DNA from 4 places in the Chryseobacterium sp. 22532 genome. Region 4 is predicted to be linked to each of the others. Evidence: riboswitches for the same ligand, from Rfam matches in the RefSeq annotation. Region 4 holds a riboswitch; each other region holds the start of a gene.
What was found. A riboswitch is a leader RNA that binds a small molecule or an ion and turns the genes downstream of it on or off. The one in region 4 is predicted to bind cobalamin.

Region 1 (3,145 bases), on a different contig from region 4:
CAGACAATGGAAATACACCATTTGAAAAACTTATTGGCCATAACCCTGAAATACTATACCACTGGAACAGACTTGAAGAGACTTTCTTTAAAAATATAAGTTTAGACTCTGATTTACTGGAACAGATCCGAAGAACACTTGCATTTGGCAATGGCTGTGAATACTGCATGGTAAAAGGCGGAAGACCCGATTTCAGCAAGTCAGATCTTAAAATTTCCGTAGCTGTAAGCTTCGCAGAGCTATTCTCTAAAAATCACCGTTCCATACTCAAGAGCCATTTCAGCATGTTGAGAGAATTCTTTTCCGAAAAAGAAATTTCGGAGCTCTGCACCTTTATCAGTTTCATCAGTGCTTCCCAAAAACTGGGGAAAATATTTAATCTGACTGAAGAATATCAACAAAATGCAGTAGTGAGAATGGAGCAGTTAATTTTATTTAAAGATTGAAAAAATTAATGATTTAAAAAATTATAATGGCAGTATCCTATGGGTGCTGCTTTTATTTTTAAATACTTACTCCGTGAATATTTTTAACCTCGGCCATCACAAAAGTGCTGTGTGCACTTCCTATAGAATCTAATGAACCCAGCGTATTGAACACAAAGTCCTGGTAATGTTTCATATCTCTTACCTGAACTTTCAGGAGAAAATCGAAATCTCCTGAAATATTATAGCATTCAGCAATTTCATCAATCTGTAAGATATCTTCAACAAACTGATTTCCTACAGAACGGTCATGGATTTTAAGTTTAATCTGGCAAAAAACAGTAAACCCACGGTTCAGCTTCTCTGCTTCCAGTACAGCTGCATAATGCTTGATATATCCTTCCTGCTCAAGTCTTTTCATCCGTTCGAAAACAGGTGAAGGTGAAAGATTGACTTCTTTTGCAATCTCTTTTACAGTCAATTTAGCATTCTTTTGCAGGATTCTGAGCAATTGAAGATCCCTTTCGTCAAGTCTTTCCACAGAATAATATTCTTTTTGAGGTTATGTTTTTCAAATTTACAGAATTTTTAACTTTAAAATAAGACCAAAACAAAATAATATTCCTAATTTTTACAAATTAACCAATCAATTCACTTTAATCAATACCTTTGACATAGATTTTGTTCTTTAACATACTTCATCAAACAGAAGAGGTTTTACATAACGTAGATTAATAGGGAATCGTGTGAGAATCATGAGCTGTCGCGCAACTGTAAGTAACACAACAATGGTTTTTATCCAAGTATATCCACTGCCAGAAGCGGGAAGGATGATAAAAACTGTTACAAGTCAGGAGACCTGCCTATTCTGAATTGACAATGCTTTCGCGGTCTGAAGCTTCAGCTCATATAGATGATACTTTGAACGTCCCTGCATTACCGGGAAATTACGTCCTCACTGTATCCATTTATATCCTAAAATTCTTTCCAAACAGCATTGCGGAGCATCTAAAAGAGCCTTTAAAATCCTAATTGTCTAATTTAAAGTTTAAAAACATGCAAACGCACATTCTTGGCAGCCCGCGTATTGGCCGCCACAGAGAACTCAAAAAAGCCTGCGAACAGTATTGGTCAGGCAAAACATCATTAAACGAATTACTGGAAACCGGGAAAACCATTAGCCGGCAGAACTGGAAAATGCAGCAGGAAGCAGGAATTGACCTTATTCCCTGCAATGACTTTTCTTATTATGATCAGGTTTTGGACATGACTCTAGTTGTGGGAGCAATTCCCGAACGCTATAAAGAAATTGCCTCAAGAGCATCCAATTCTGAGCTTGATCTATATTTTGGCATGGCAAGAGGCTACCAGAAAGACGGCCTTGACATTACCGCCATGGAAATGACAAAATGGTTTGATACCAATTACCATTACATCGTTCCTGAATTTCAGAAGAACCAGCAGTTCGGATTATTTTCCAAAAAGATCATCAGTGAATTCATCAGCGCAAAAGAAGCCGGAATAAATGCCAAGCCCGTGATATTAGGTCCTCTTACCTATCTTCTTCTGGGAAAAGAGAAAGAAGACGGGTTTGATAAACTGGACCTCATAGAAAATCTGCTTCCGGTATATATCGAAATTTTAAAAGAACTGGAAAACCATGGTGCCACATGGATTCAGCTTGATGAACCTTTTTTAGGTCTGGATCTTACTGAAAAAGCAAGAGAAATCTACCCATCTGTTTATGCTGAAATCAGAAAACAGTTCCCGAATCTTACATTTATTCTTGCTACTTATTTTGAAGGTTTAAAAGACAACCTTTCATTAGCAGCTTCACTTCCTGTAGATGTCCTGCATATCGATCTGGTACGATGTCCTGAACAGCTGGATGAAGTTTTACGTACCATTCCTCAAACATTGAGTCTATCCTTAGGTATTGTAGATGGGCGGAACATCTGGAAAAATAATTTTGAAAGATCTTTAGGCTTTATAGAAAAAGCGGTCAGCACCATTGGTTCAGACAGGGTTTTCATTGCCCCTTCATGTTCTCTGCTTCACTCTCCTTTTGATCTTGAACTGGAGACGAATGAAGAAACATTATCTCCTGAAATTAAGCAATGGATGGCTTTTGCCAAACAAAAAGTTGATGAAATTGTTACCTTGAAAAAGCTTGCTTCCGGAAATGCAGATTACCTGGCTCTGCAACAGTATGCCGAAAATAAAAAAGCAATTGACACCCGTAAAATCTCAGCTTTGATCCACAATCAGGAAGTAAAAGACCGTACGGATGTAACAACTGAAGATGATGCAAAGAGAAACAGTCCGTTCAGCATAAGGAAAGAAGAGCAGCAAAAAGTTTTACAGCTTCCCTTATTTCCTACGACAACGATTGGCTCTTTTCCTCAAACTAAGGAAGTAAGGACATGGAGATCAAAATTTAAAAAAGGGGAACTGACCGCTGAACAATATGATGATCTTCTTAAAAAAGAGACAGAAAGAACCATCCGCTGGCAGGAAGAGATAGGTATTGATGTGCTGGTTCACGGGGAATTTGAACGTAATGATATGGTAGAATATTTCGGGGAACAGCTTTCCGGATTTGCTTTTACTCAAAACGGATGGGTTCAGAGCTACGGCAGCCGATGCGTAAAACCTCCGGTGATTTATGGTGACGTTCACCGTCCGCATCCAATGACGGTTTACTGGTCCCAATATGCCCA
Region 2 (3,145 bases), 100 kb from region 4:
GTGTGAGATTATCCAGATCAGCAGAAGTGGCCCCGGCAGGAATATTCATCGAGAGCCATACCGCAGATGTTGAGGCCCTCCATTTCACGGTATAGCCTGTAGCTCCGGGTATAGGATCCCAGGTGATATGTGCAGAAGTAAAACTAATATTGGAAGCTGCTAAATTCATCGGAACAGTAAAGGCAGATTCTGCGCACATATTGTCTATTCTACTGGCTGCCTGAAATTGTACTGCACCTGAAAAAAGCAGAAGCATAAAAAGTAGCTTTTTGATCATATTTATTTGTTTATGGATTTTCGTTTGAAAAATAGTTTAAATTATTTACATATTATTAAATTTTAATTAATAAATACTCCATCTGAAACGTTTTACACAAAAAAAATATTATTTTCTGATCAGATAATAACTTTTTTAGAACATATTGATCATTTTAATCAAATACTGTTATATTTTACTGATCAAAAAAACATTTAATTTATATATTTGAGGGATCAAAAATTTTCATCAAATGATTTCCATAAACAAAGCATTGTACCTCTCCGCTTTCAGCCTTTTTTCTTTGGCATTTGTCAAGGGACAGAATAAGGTTCCTTTTGGTGTTGTAAAAGCTGAAGAAGGCTACGCCAACGTGCGCGTCCATAAGGATGACTACAGAAAAATCGTAGACAAGATCCGGATGCGTAAAGGGGATGTATTTGTTTATGTAAAACCTGCACCCGGAGAAACGGAATGGGTATGGATTAAATATCCTGAAAAGCAGGATGAGGAAAAACCTTTTGTAAGATATGAGAATCTTGAGAAGGAAGGGATGGTAAATAAAGGGCGTATTGCCTTTATCGACCAGCTTCCTCAGTTTACACCTTCTAAATCCAAGAACGGGAAATCACTAATCTTCACAGACAACAGCAATCCAAAAATACCGACTTCACAAAGAACCAAGGTGGTTATTGACGTTTATCCGTCCAATGCCGGTTACAGAAAGCAGGAAAAAGATACGGATGGAAAGATCCTTACTATAGATAAAGTAAAGCCATGGGGAATTAAAGACGGGCTTCCGGAAGGGATGACAGAGATTAAGTCCATCAGAGTACAACAGCCGGGAAGAGGTTCTGTTTTTGTAAGGGAAGCTATTAAAAATATGTTCCAGCCTACCATGGATTTCAATAATGTCGGAGTAACGGCTCTTGACAATGATCACATTTATCTTTATATGATCAATGGCTCGGGTGAAAACAGATATGTCACACTTTGGACCATCAAGGAAGGAAAGGTAATGAGCCAGATTATTTACAATAGTCCGGAATAATTGTCGTTTTTCGCAGTAATATTCTTATTTTTGCCCTGAAAAAGTTTAACGCTAATTCATCACAGAAATTGGTTCTGCTTAACGCAGATTAAAAGGGAACCGTGTGAAAATCACGGACTGTCGCGCAACTGTAAGTAACTGAAGTCTTTATCAAGGATCCACTGTGCAGGGCACGGGAAGGAGATAAAAGATGTTACAAGTCAGGAGACCTGCCTATTTCTTTAAACAAGAAACTTTCGCGATTTGAAGTTTATTGATCTGATGGACTGCTTCAGGGATTCTCCATGATTCCTGTCACTGTTCTGTTATTTTGATATTATTTCATTTCGCATTAATTAATAATGAAATATGACTACAGAAGAAAGAATTGCAGCATCCGAGACCAGAATTTTTAAAGCGGTTTTTCCCAACACTACCAATCACTATGACACTCTTTTCGGAGGTACTGCCATGCAGCTGATGGATGAAGTAGCTTTTATCACTGCAACGCGTTTTGCAAGAAAAAGAGTGGTAACTGTAAGCAGCGATAAGATCGATTTTAAAAAGCCTATCCCTGCAGGAACCATTGTAGAGCTGATCGGAAAAGTTGACTATGTCGGAAAAACCAGCATGAAAGTGAATGTAGAAATCTATACGGAGCAAATGTACTCGTATGAAAGAGAAAGAGCCATCGTGGGTGATTTCACTTTTGTAGCGATTGATGAGTTTAAAAAACCGATAAGAATAATGTAAAGAATAAGTTTCGGGCGGCCTTTGGCCGCCCGAAACCCTTTATAAGGTACAAAAAAATTGTATTTGTAAAATTGTATTATTCTGATAAGTGAAACGCTCTTGTTTATCTTAAAAAACAGCAGTTTTAATTTTAATTTTTTTTTGCGATAAATCTACCGAACAACCTTGTCAGTATCCAAGCTTCTGATCAGTAATGTCTCAAAGGCCTCTCCCATCTCATCCGATGCCCTCCTAATAGCATTTTCCAGCATATTTCTGATCTGCTTTTCAGTCACACCGGCTTCCGTCCAGCTTCTTCCTGAAGTGTGTGAATTTAAGATAAACGGCATAATACGGTCAATGGCGCAGGCAAAAATAGCGTCCGGTGTTTTTTCTTCCTCAAATTCAAGCCATAATTCAAAGAACTCGGTACGCAAAGGTTCATCAAGGATTCCAAAGATTTTCTGCGCTGAAACCTTTTCCCTTTCGAATTTTCCTACCATCGCCTGTTCATCAAAAAGGAAAGTATCTCCTGCTTCTATTTCCACTAAATCATGAATGGAAAGCATTCTTATGACCCTTAAAAGATCAATATCTGCACGGTTTTTAGCATACGGATAAAGGATCTGCGCCAAAATAATGATCTGCCATGAGTGTTCGGCCGTATTTTCCCTTCTGGAATCATCGGCATTGTAATTTCTTCTCTGTACGTTTTTCAGGGCATCCACTGCCAGGATAAAATCGATCTCCTTTTGTATTTTCATTTCTTTTTTATTATTTGGATGATTTTCTAACGATCCATTTATTATTAATCTTTTCCCTAACAGTCACTTTCGTTTTTTCATCACTGAAATCACTGATTTTTTCGTAAACCAGATCCAATCCTTTGTTGGGAATCACCTGATATTCGTAGGTGTAATGTAGAGATGCGCCGGATCTGGCATAAGTGGTCAATCGTTTCCGTTTGGAATCTACATCAAACATTCCCTGATAGGAGCTGGCAATTTCAGTAAGTTCTTTACTCAGAACAAATTGTTTCTTTGTGGAATTAAATACATACACATCAAAAGAAGCACTGCCATAGTTTCCGCCACTGCCGTTTCTTATGGCTACATCTTCCGTCCCGT
Region 3 (3,145 bases), on a different contig from region 4:
CATGGCTGGAGATAATTGGCTTTGATATTATTCAGCTGGGCATCATAGCGTTCTCCGGTGTACATAAAACTGTAATTGAAACTCCAGTCTTTATAGTCTGCCATTAGGGTAAAGGTCAATGCATGCCACGGCACATAGGAGATCTGGTCACCGTAATAATCGTCACTTTTATCAGTATAGTCCCCGGCACGCTGATAGGTATAGCTTACCAAAGGTTTCAGTTTCAATTTATTAATGTCAAATTCAGCCTGCACATTCACGTCTGCCCCGATGATTTTCACTTCACCTAAATTCACCATCATCCATCTGAAAAGATTGGTGGTAGGAACAGCGATAATCTTGTTCTCAACTTCATTATAATAGCCATCCACTTTCACATAGATTCCTTTAAAAAATTGATGGTCAAAGAGCTTCTCGTAGGTAAAACCTGCATCGTACTGATTCGTGTATTCAGGTTTCAGCATGACATTCCCGATCATGGTGTAATACAGATCATTGAAAGTAGGCATTCTGAATACTCTTTTGTAGAAAGCCCTTACGGTAAGATCTTTGGATTCAAAAGGCTGATAGCTCAGGAAAGCGGAAGGGGTCCATTCGGTTTTATCAGGAGACTTCGCATTCATTTTTACGTTTTCATGAACAAAAGTTCCAAGAATACTTCCCAAAAACTTAAAACGGTTCCATTGATAGGTCGTGGCAAAAGAAACGAGCGAAGTATATCGTGTAGGATATGAAAAATCTCTCAGACTGGCATTCAGATTATTATACTGAAAGTCAAAACTCGCACTTACATCCCAGTTTTGATTAATAGAATAGAGATTGGAATTGGAAAAATAAAGCTCTCTCTGAACATACGAATTATCTATCGGAAGAACCGTTGTTGCTACATTCACCGTATCTAAAAACCGGGTGTAATCATACGCAAATTTTGCTTTGAACTGAGTTTCAAATTTTGGGAACAGCTTTTTACGGAAACTGGCCTGGACAAAATAGCTCTCATCCAGCATTTGCTGACCTTTAGGTGTGAAATTATTATTAACAATGGCTGTGGGAACTCCACGATCGGAAATATAGCCGTAGCCGCGTACGCTCCAACTTCCATCATTAATGGTCCCGTTTAAGGCACCTTCAAAACGTTTCGCCCGGATGTAGGAATCATATCTTCTTGCAATGGTATCATTGGCAACAGATCCGTCAGAATTTTTCTTTTCGTATTTATACTTATACAATCCATCGCTTTGTACAAATTCCGAGCTGAAACTTGCCGAAATTCTCTCTGAAAGCTTCTGTTCCACACGGAAGGAAGGATTAAATAAACTGATGGAGCCTAATTTCAGCTTCACCGTTAAGTTGGTCTTCTGATTCCCTTTAAAAACTGGTATTTTAGGCTGAAGATAAATCGATCCGGAAGATCCGAAATCCTTTGCCGGCTGAAAAATTTCACTTTTTTGGCCGTTGTATAAAGAAATGGCTTCAAGATCATCCAGTGAAAACTTTCCAAGATCCACGATTCCGTTCTGAACATTTCCCAGCTGGATACCGTCATAGAAAACACCCACATGCTGGCTTCCCATACTACGGATATTGACAGTTTTCAGGCCGCCCATTCCGCCATAGTCTTTGATCTGAACTCCCGAAAAATACCGTAAGGCATCGGCCACCGACTGACTGTTCAGTCTTTCCAGCTGTTCGCCGGACAGGATCTGGGCAGGAAGGATTTCTTTAAAATCTTTTTTGTAAAGCTGAATCGGGAGGATGGTTTTTTCCCGGATGGTGTCTCCGGATTGAGAGAATATAAGTTGAGATGCCATCACAAATAATGTGATAACTCCTTTTTTAAACTGTGAAGCAGTACATTTTCTGACCATTAGCTCATTGAGAATAATGCTGACGCTAATGGATATAAGATAGCAAAGATAAAGCGCAGCTGTTACTGCACAGAATCATTGTTGTCCTAAGCTTTATTCCACGAAAGCATCAAACGTTTATCTTCTGGCAGGTCTTCTGACTTACTCCGTTTTTGAAATCCTTCCCATAAAAAAAACAGTGGATATACTCTTCAAAAACTTTGATGTGGAGCTTACAGCAGCGGGTCTGTCCCGGATTTTCACCAGGTTCCCTTTTAAGTGCTTTTTACAGCGCACCAGATTGCGGCAAAGATAGAAAATAACTTAATATATGCAATAACGGCATAATAAATTAATTCTCAACACTATGAAAAACAGAAAATATTAAGAAGATGTATTAAAAACAGGTGGCTCGGGAATCTCAGCCACCTGTTTTTTAGATTAAAGTTTGAAATTTTTACGAGACTAAAGATTGAACAATCTGTACCTGGTGGCTTTGGCCATTATATTAAATTCCAAAATTGATAAAAACACTGAACCTGGATTTTGCTTCAATGTCCCCGCTTGCCAGATTGGAATAAGCAGGCAGCATGACTTCTCCACCCAGGCTGAACTTTTTATACGAAGCCTCAAAACCAAGCTTTCCATATAAAGCGCTTCCTGCTGTATTAGGCAATACCTCATCAAACTGTTTGTTTTTATCATAGACTTCGCCCTGAAGTCCGGCTTTGGCAGAGAAAATAGCTTTTTCATTTCCTGCAAGCTGATAAAAAGCTGTTGCGGCATAATTCCACTGGTTTCCGAAACGGTAATTCTTTTTGTTTTCTGTTTTTACGGTGTAATCTGTGTTGATCAGCACAGCCAGCTTATTCTTTTGAAACTTATAGTTCAAAGCAGCCTGGTAGTCCCAGCTTCCCGTTCCCAGTTGAAAACTTGGATTGACTCCTGAAGCTCCTTTTTCATCAAATTTTCCCAAAGGAATTTTCACCCCCAAACCACCGTTGAGCTGATGGAAATGATCTTTGGAACTGAGGATCCGGTAAATTCCCATCAGGTTCAGATCTCCGATTCCATTAATGTTGATATCGCCCTGAATTGTTCTCTTCTCATGAAAATGAAATGGCAGGCTAGCGTATACACTCAGCTTTTCTGTCAATGGAATTTTTCCCCAAACCTGCAGGGTATTGAAATACTGATCCTGTGTAAGATCTTTTACAAAAAGGTTTTCTTTGGCTTTATAATGCTGGGCAAAATATTTGATCCCGATAAACTGAGGATTCAGTAAAGACTCAAAACCG
Region 4 (3,145 bases):
GATTCCAATCCGTAAGATTCAACTTTATACGTATTCACAGGTGCCCAGTATCCATAGGGAGTAGGTAACCAGTTGATGAGATTTTTGATGTCCATATAATAAGGACTCAATGTAATTTTAAAATCTCCTAAGCTGAACTCATGGCTCATGTCAATATTCGTGGATGTTTCAGGAAGCAAATCCAGATTTCCTCCTGGCTGCCAGTAAAGATCATTAAAAGAAGGATATCTGAAGTTTCTTGAAAAACTGGCTCCCATACGATACCATTGTAAAGCATCCCATTTTCCCGAAAAAGAATACAGAAGCGGAGAAGAGATATCCTCCACAAAATCCTTCTTGATCCCGGCTTCAAAACGAAGCTCCTTCGTGGCAAAATACCTGATTAAGCCGGATAGGGAACCTACATTTCTGCTGATGACCCCAATTCCGGATTGATAACCTTCCCCTTTATTCACCTGAAATTCCCCGATAGCATTGATGTTGATCTTTGGAGTGATGAAATAGTTGAAATCATTTTTGAAAATATAATTTTTTCCCTCTGCACCGCTTGCTTTAGGCTGGTTAAGATCCGAAAAATACTGAAAATTATCTTCCGTATAAGCTGCTTTTAAGCTGTTTGAAAGATTACTTTTATTGATATCCCATGCGATCAGGCTTCTTAAAGTCTGCGCGTTATATTTTGTTCTGTTTCCGATTTGTTCAAAAACAGGATAATGCTGTGATGCATCGAACATCTGGTTCTGCCATGAAATAGTCTGGTGATCAGCAATTTTATAAGAAGCTCCGATGTTAACTGAAGTATTGTAATATCTGCCGTTAACATTATAAAATCCCGTACTTCCTACAACAAATTCAGGAACTTTATAATCATTCTGACTCGTTAAATAGCTCCCGGAAACTTTAACGCTTAATTTATCATTGCTGAATGAAGCTTGCAGAAAATTATTATAAGTATCAAAAGAGCCCGCCTCCGAATAAACAGAACCTTTGAAGCCCCTGTTGAAATCCAAAATATTATTTAAATGAATACTTCCTCCAATAGCTCCGCTGCCATAAACAACACTTCCGCCACCCGCTTTTATATCAATCTGATCATATCCGAAAAGTGGAATATTATTCACATCTCCCTGCCCCAAAAAGCTGGAATTTATGTTGATTCCGTTCCACACAAAAGCGGTCTGCTGAGCTGTTGTTCCCCTGAATGAAGGAGAAGAAACCGCCCCACGGCCATTTTCTTTCACATAAATAGAAGACTGAAAGCGTAAAAGTTCAGAAAGATTGGCTGAGTTTTTTTCGAGATCTTTTGGAGTGATCGTACGTACCGGATGGAAAAGCTTTACCTTGCTCATCTGGCTGTCGAAAATATAAATGGTGTCAACCGCCTTCTCCTGTCCGAAGAGAAAGCTGCCGTAAGACGAACAAAGTAGTAATAAAGACCTTTTTATATCCATACTATTTTACTTTTCCTCCGAAAGTAATACGTTTTTAGTTATAATTTTGGCAGGTCTCCTGACTTTCGCTTTCTGCACCTTCCCGTTTGAACAGTGGTTTTTTACAGAAATCTTATTGCGATTTACAGTTGCGGGGACAGTCTGGGAGTTACACCCAATTCCCTATTATTTCCAAAATGCTGGAAACCAAAATTTTTGCAAAGATAACTTTTTAAAATTATTGCGCAAAAAAGACAAAAAGTCAATTGTGAGTGGTTATTTGTGAATAGTGAATAGTGAATAGTGAATAGTGAATAGTGAATTTTGCTTCGCAGGGAAATTTTTAAAAAGTATAAATGATCATTAATGAACATGACAGTACAAAATTGAAAATAATTCTTAAATTAACAATTCATTTGTAAAATAAAATTGACCATTGACAAAAGTATGGTATTTGAAATCTTGATTCTTGGTTCTTGGTTTTTGATTCTTAAAACTTTAATTCACCATTCACTTGCGAAGCAAAATTCACTATTCACATCAACCAAAATTTCCTGTTCACAAAATTTCACCTTTACAAAAACGATGAATCAAAATAGAAAGGCAGCAAATCCTTAATAGAATGAACCTTTACCACTTCATCATTCATGCTTGAAAAATAAAGGATGATGTTTTCGTTCTGTTTCGTTTCATATTCTATCAGGCTTTGCCTGCAGGCTCCACAAGGTGGAATCGGAGGATTTTTCTCATGAAATTCCTTAGGCCCCCCAACGACAAAGATCTTTTTCACCTTGACATCCGGAAAATTGGCTGCCACCCAGAAAAGAGTCGTTCTTTCTGCACATAACCCCGATGGATAGGCTGCATTCTCCTGATTGTTGCCGGAATAAATTTCACCGTTTTCCAGTAAGACGGCACATCCTACAAGGAAATTCGAATAGGGCGCATAAGCATTTTCACGGGCTTGTATTGCTCTTTCAAATAAAGTTTTTTCTATATCGTTCAGCTCACTGCTGTTTTTAAAATGCTCGTAACTGATCTGTATGTCTTTTTTCATATATTAGTAAGACTAAAAAGGGGGCCAAATTTACTTCTTTTTCATCACTTCGACAATGTTTTTTTTATTCATCATTAAATTGAAAATCAAAAAGTAAAATGTTATACACACCAGTAAAATTTAGAAATATAGAATTGAAAAATAGATGGGTAATGTCTCCCATGTGTATGTATTCATGCGAAAATGGATTGGCTAATGATTTCCATTTTGTACACTACGGAAGCAGATCTCAGGGCGGGACCGGACTTATCATGGTTGAAGCCACCGGAGTAGAGCCTCGTGGAAGAATTACCAACCACTGTATGGGTATCTGGAATGATGAGCAGGCAGAAGAACTTAAGAAAATTGTTGATTTTGTCCATTCCCGTTCAGAAAGTAAAATAGGGATTCAGCTTGCCCACGCCGGAAGAAAAGGTTCCACATGGAATAACCTGCAGATTCCTGTTGAAGAAGGTTGGGAAACCGTTGCACCTAGTCCTATTCCTTATCATCCTACTGAAAGGATTCCGCATGTTCTGACTGCTGACGAGATTAAGGAACAGGTACAGAATTTTAAAGAAGCAGCAAAAAGAGCTGTAAAAGCCGGTTTTGATATGATAGAAATTCACAGTGCACACGGATACCTTATCCACCAGTTTTTATCACCGCTTTCCAATAT

Region 1: it holds a riboswitch for cobalamin, as region 4 does, so the genes downstream of both, metE (5-methyltetrahydropteroyltriglutamate--homocysteine S-methyltransferase) here and ACTJIV_RS17460 (TonB-dependent receptor plug domain-containing protein) in region 4, are expected to answer to the same signal.
Region 2: it holds a riboswitch for cobalamin, as region 4 does, so the genes downstream of both, ACTJIV_RS17940 (acyl-CoA thioesterase) here and ACTJIV_RS17460 (TonB-dependent receptor plug domain-containing protein) in region 4, are expected to answer to the same signal.
Region 3: it holds a riboswitch for cobalamin, as region 4 does, so the genes downstream of both, ACTJIV_RS03025 (TonB-dependent receptor plug domain-containing protein) here and ACTJIV_RS17460 (TonB-dependent receptor plug domain-containing protein) in region 4, are expected to answer to the same signal.

What each region holds. Positions count from the first base shown of each region.
Region 1 is NZ_JBQENJ010000002.1:663,685-666,829, reverse strand. It holds gene ACTJIV_RS07215 (carboxymuconolactone decarboxylase family protein) at 1-446, shown strand, start outside; gene ACTJIV_RS07210 (Lrp/AsnC family transcriptional regulator) at 505-966, opposite strand; cobalamin riboswitch at 1,121-1,306, shown strand; gene metE (5-methyltetrahydropteroyltriglutamate--homocysteine S-methyltransferase) at 1,482-3,145, shown strand, end outside.
Region 2 is NZ_JBQENJ010000006.1:363,853-366,997, reverse strand. It holds gene ACTJIV_RS17950 (GEVED domain-containing protein) at 1-277, opposite strand, end outside; gene ACTJIV_RS17945 (hypothetical protein) at 510-1,307, shown strand; cobalamin riboswitch at 1,360-1,538, shown strand; gene ACTJIV_RS17940 (acyl-CoA thioesterase) at 1,656-2,039, shown strand; gene ACTJIV_RS17935 (HD domain-containing protein) at 2,192-2,782, opposite strand; gene ACTJIV_RS17930 (XAC2610-related protein) at 2,793-3,145, opposite strand, start outside.
Region 3 is NZ_JBQENJ010000001.1:644,408-647,552, reverse strand. It holds gene ACTJIV_RS03025 (TonB-dependent receptor plug domain-containing protein) at 1-1,811, opposite strand, end outside; cobalamin riboswitch at 1,978-2,163, opposite strand; gene ACTJIV_RS03020 (transporter) at 2,356-3,145, opposite strand, start outside.
Region 4 is NZ_JBQENJ010000006.1:262,167-265,311, forward strand. It holds gene ACTJIV_RS17460 (TonB-dependent receptor plug domain-containing protein) at 1-1,451, opposite strand, end outside; cobalamin riboswitch at 1,483-1,657, opposite strand; gene ACTJIV_RS17465 (cytidine deaminase) at 2,005-2,487, opposite strand; gene namA (NADPH dehydrogenase NamA) at 2,586-3,145, shown strand, end outside.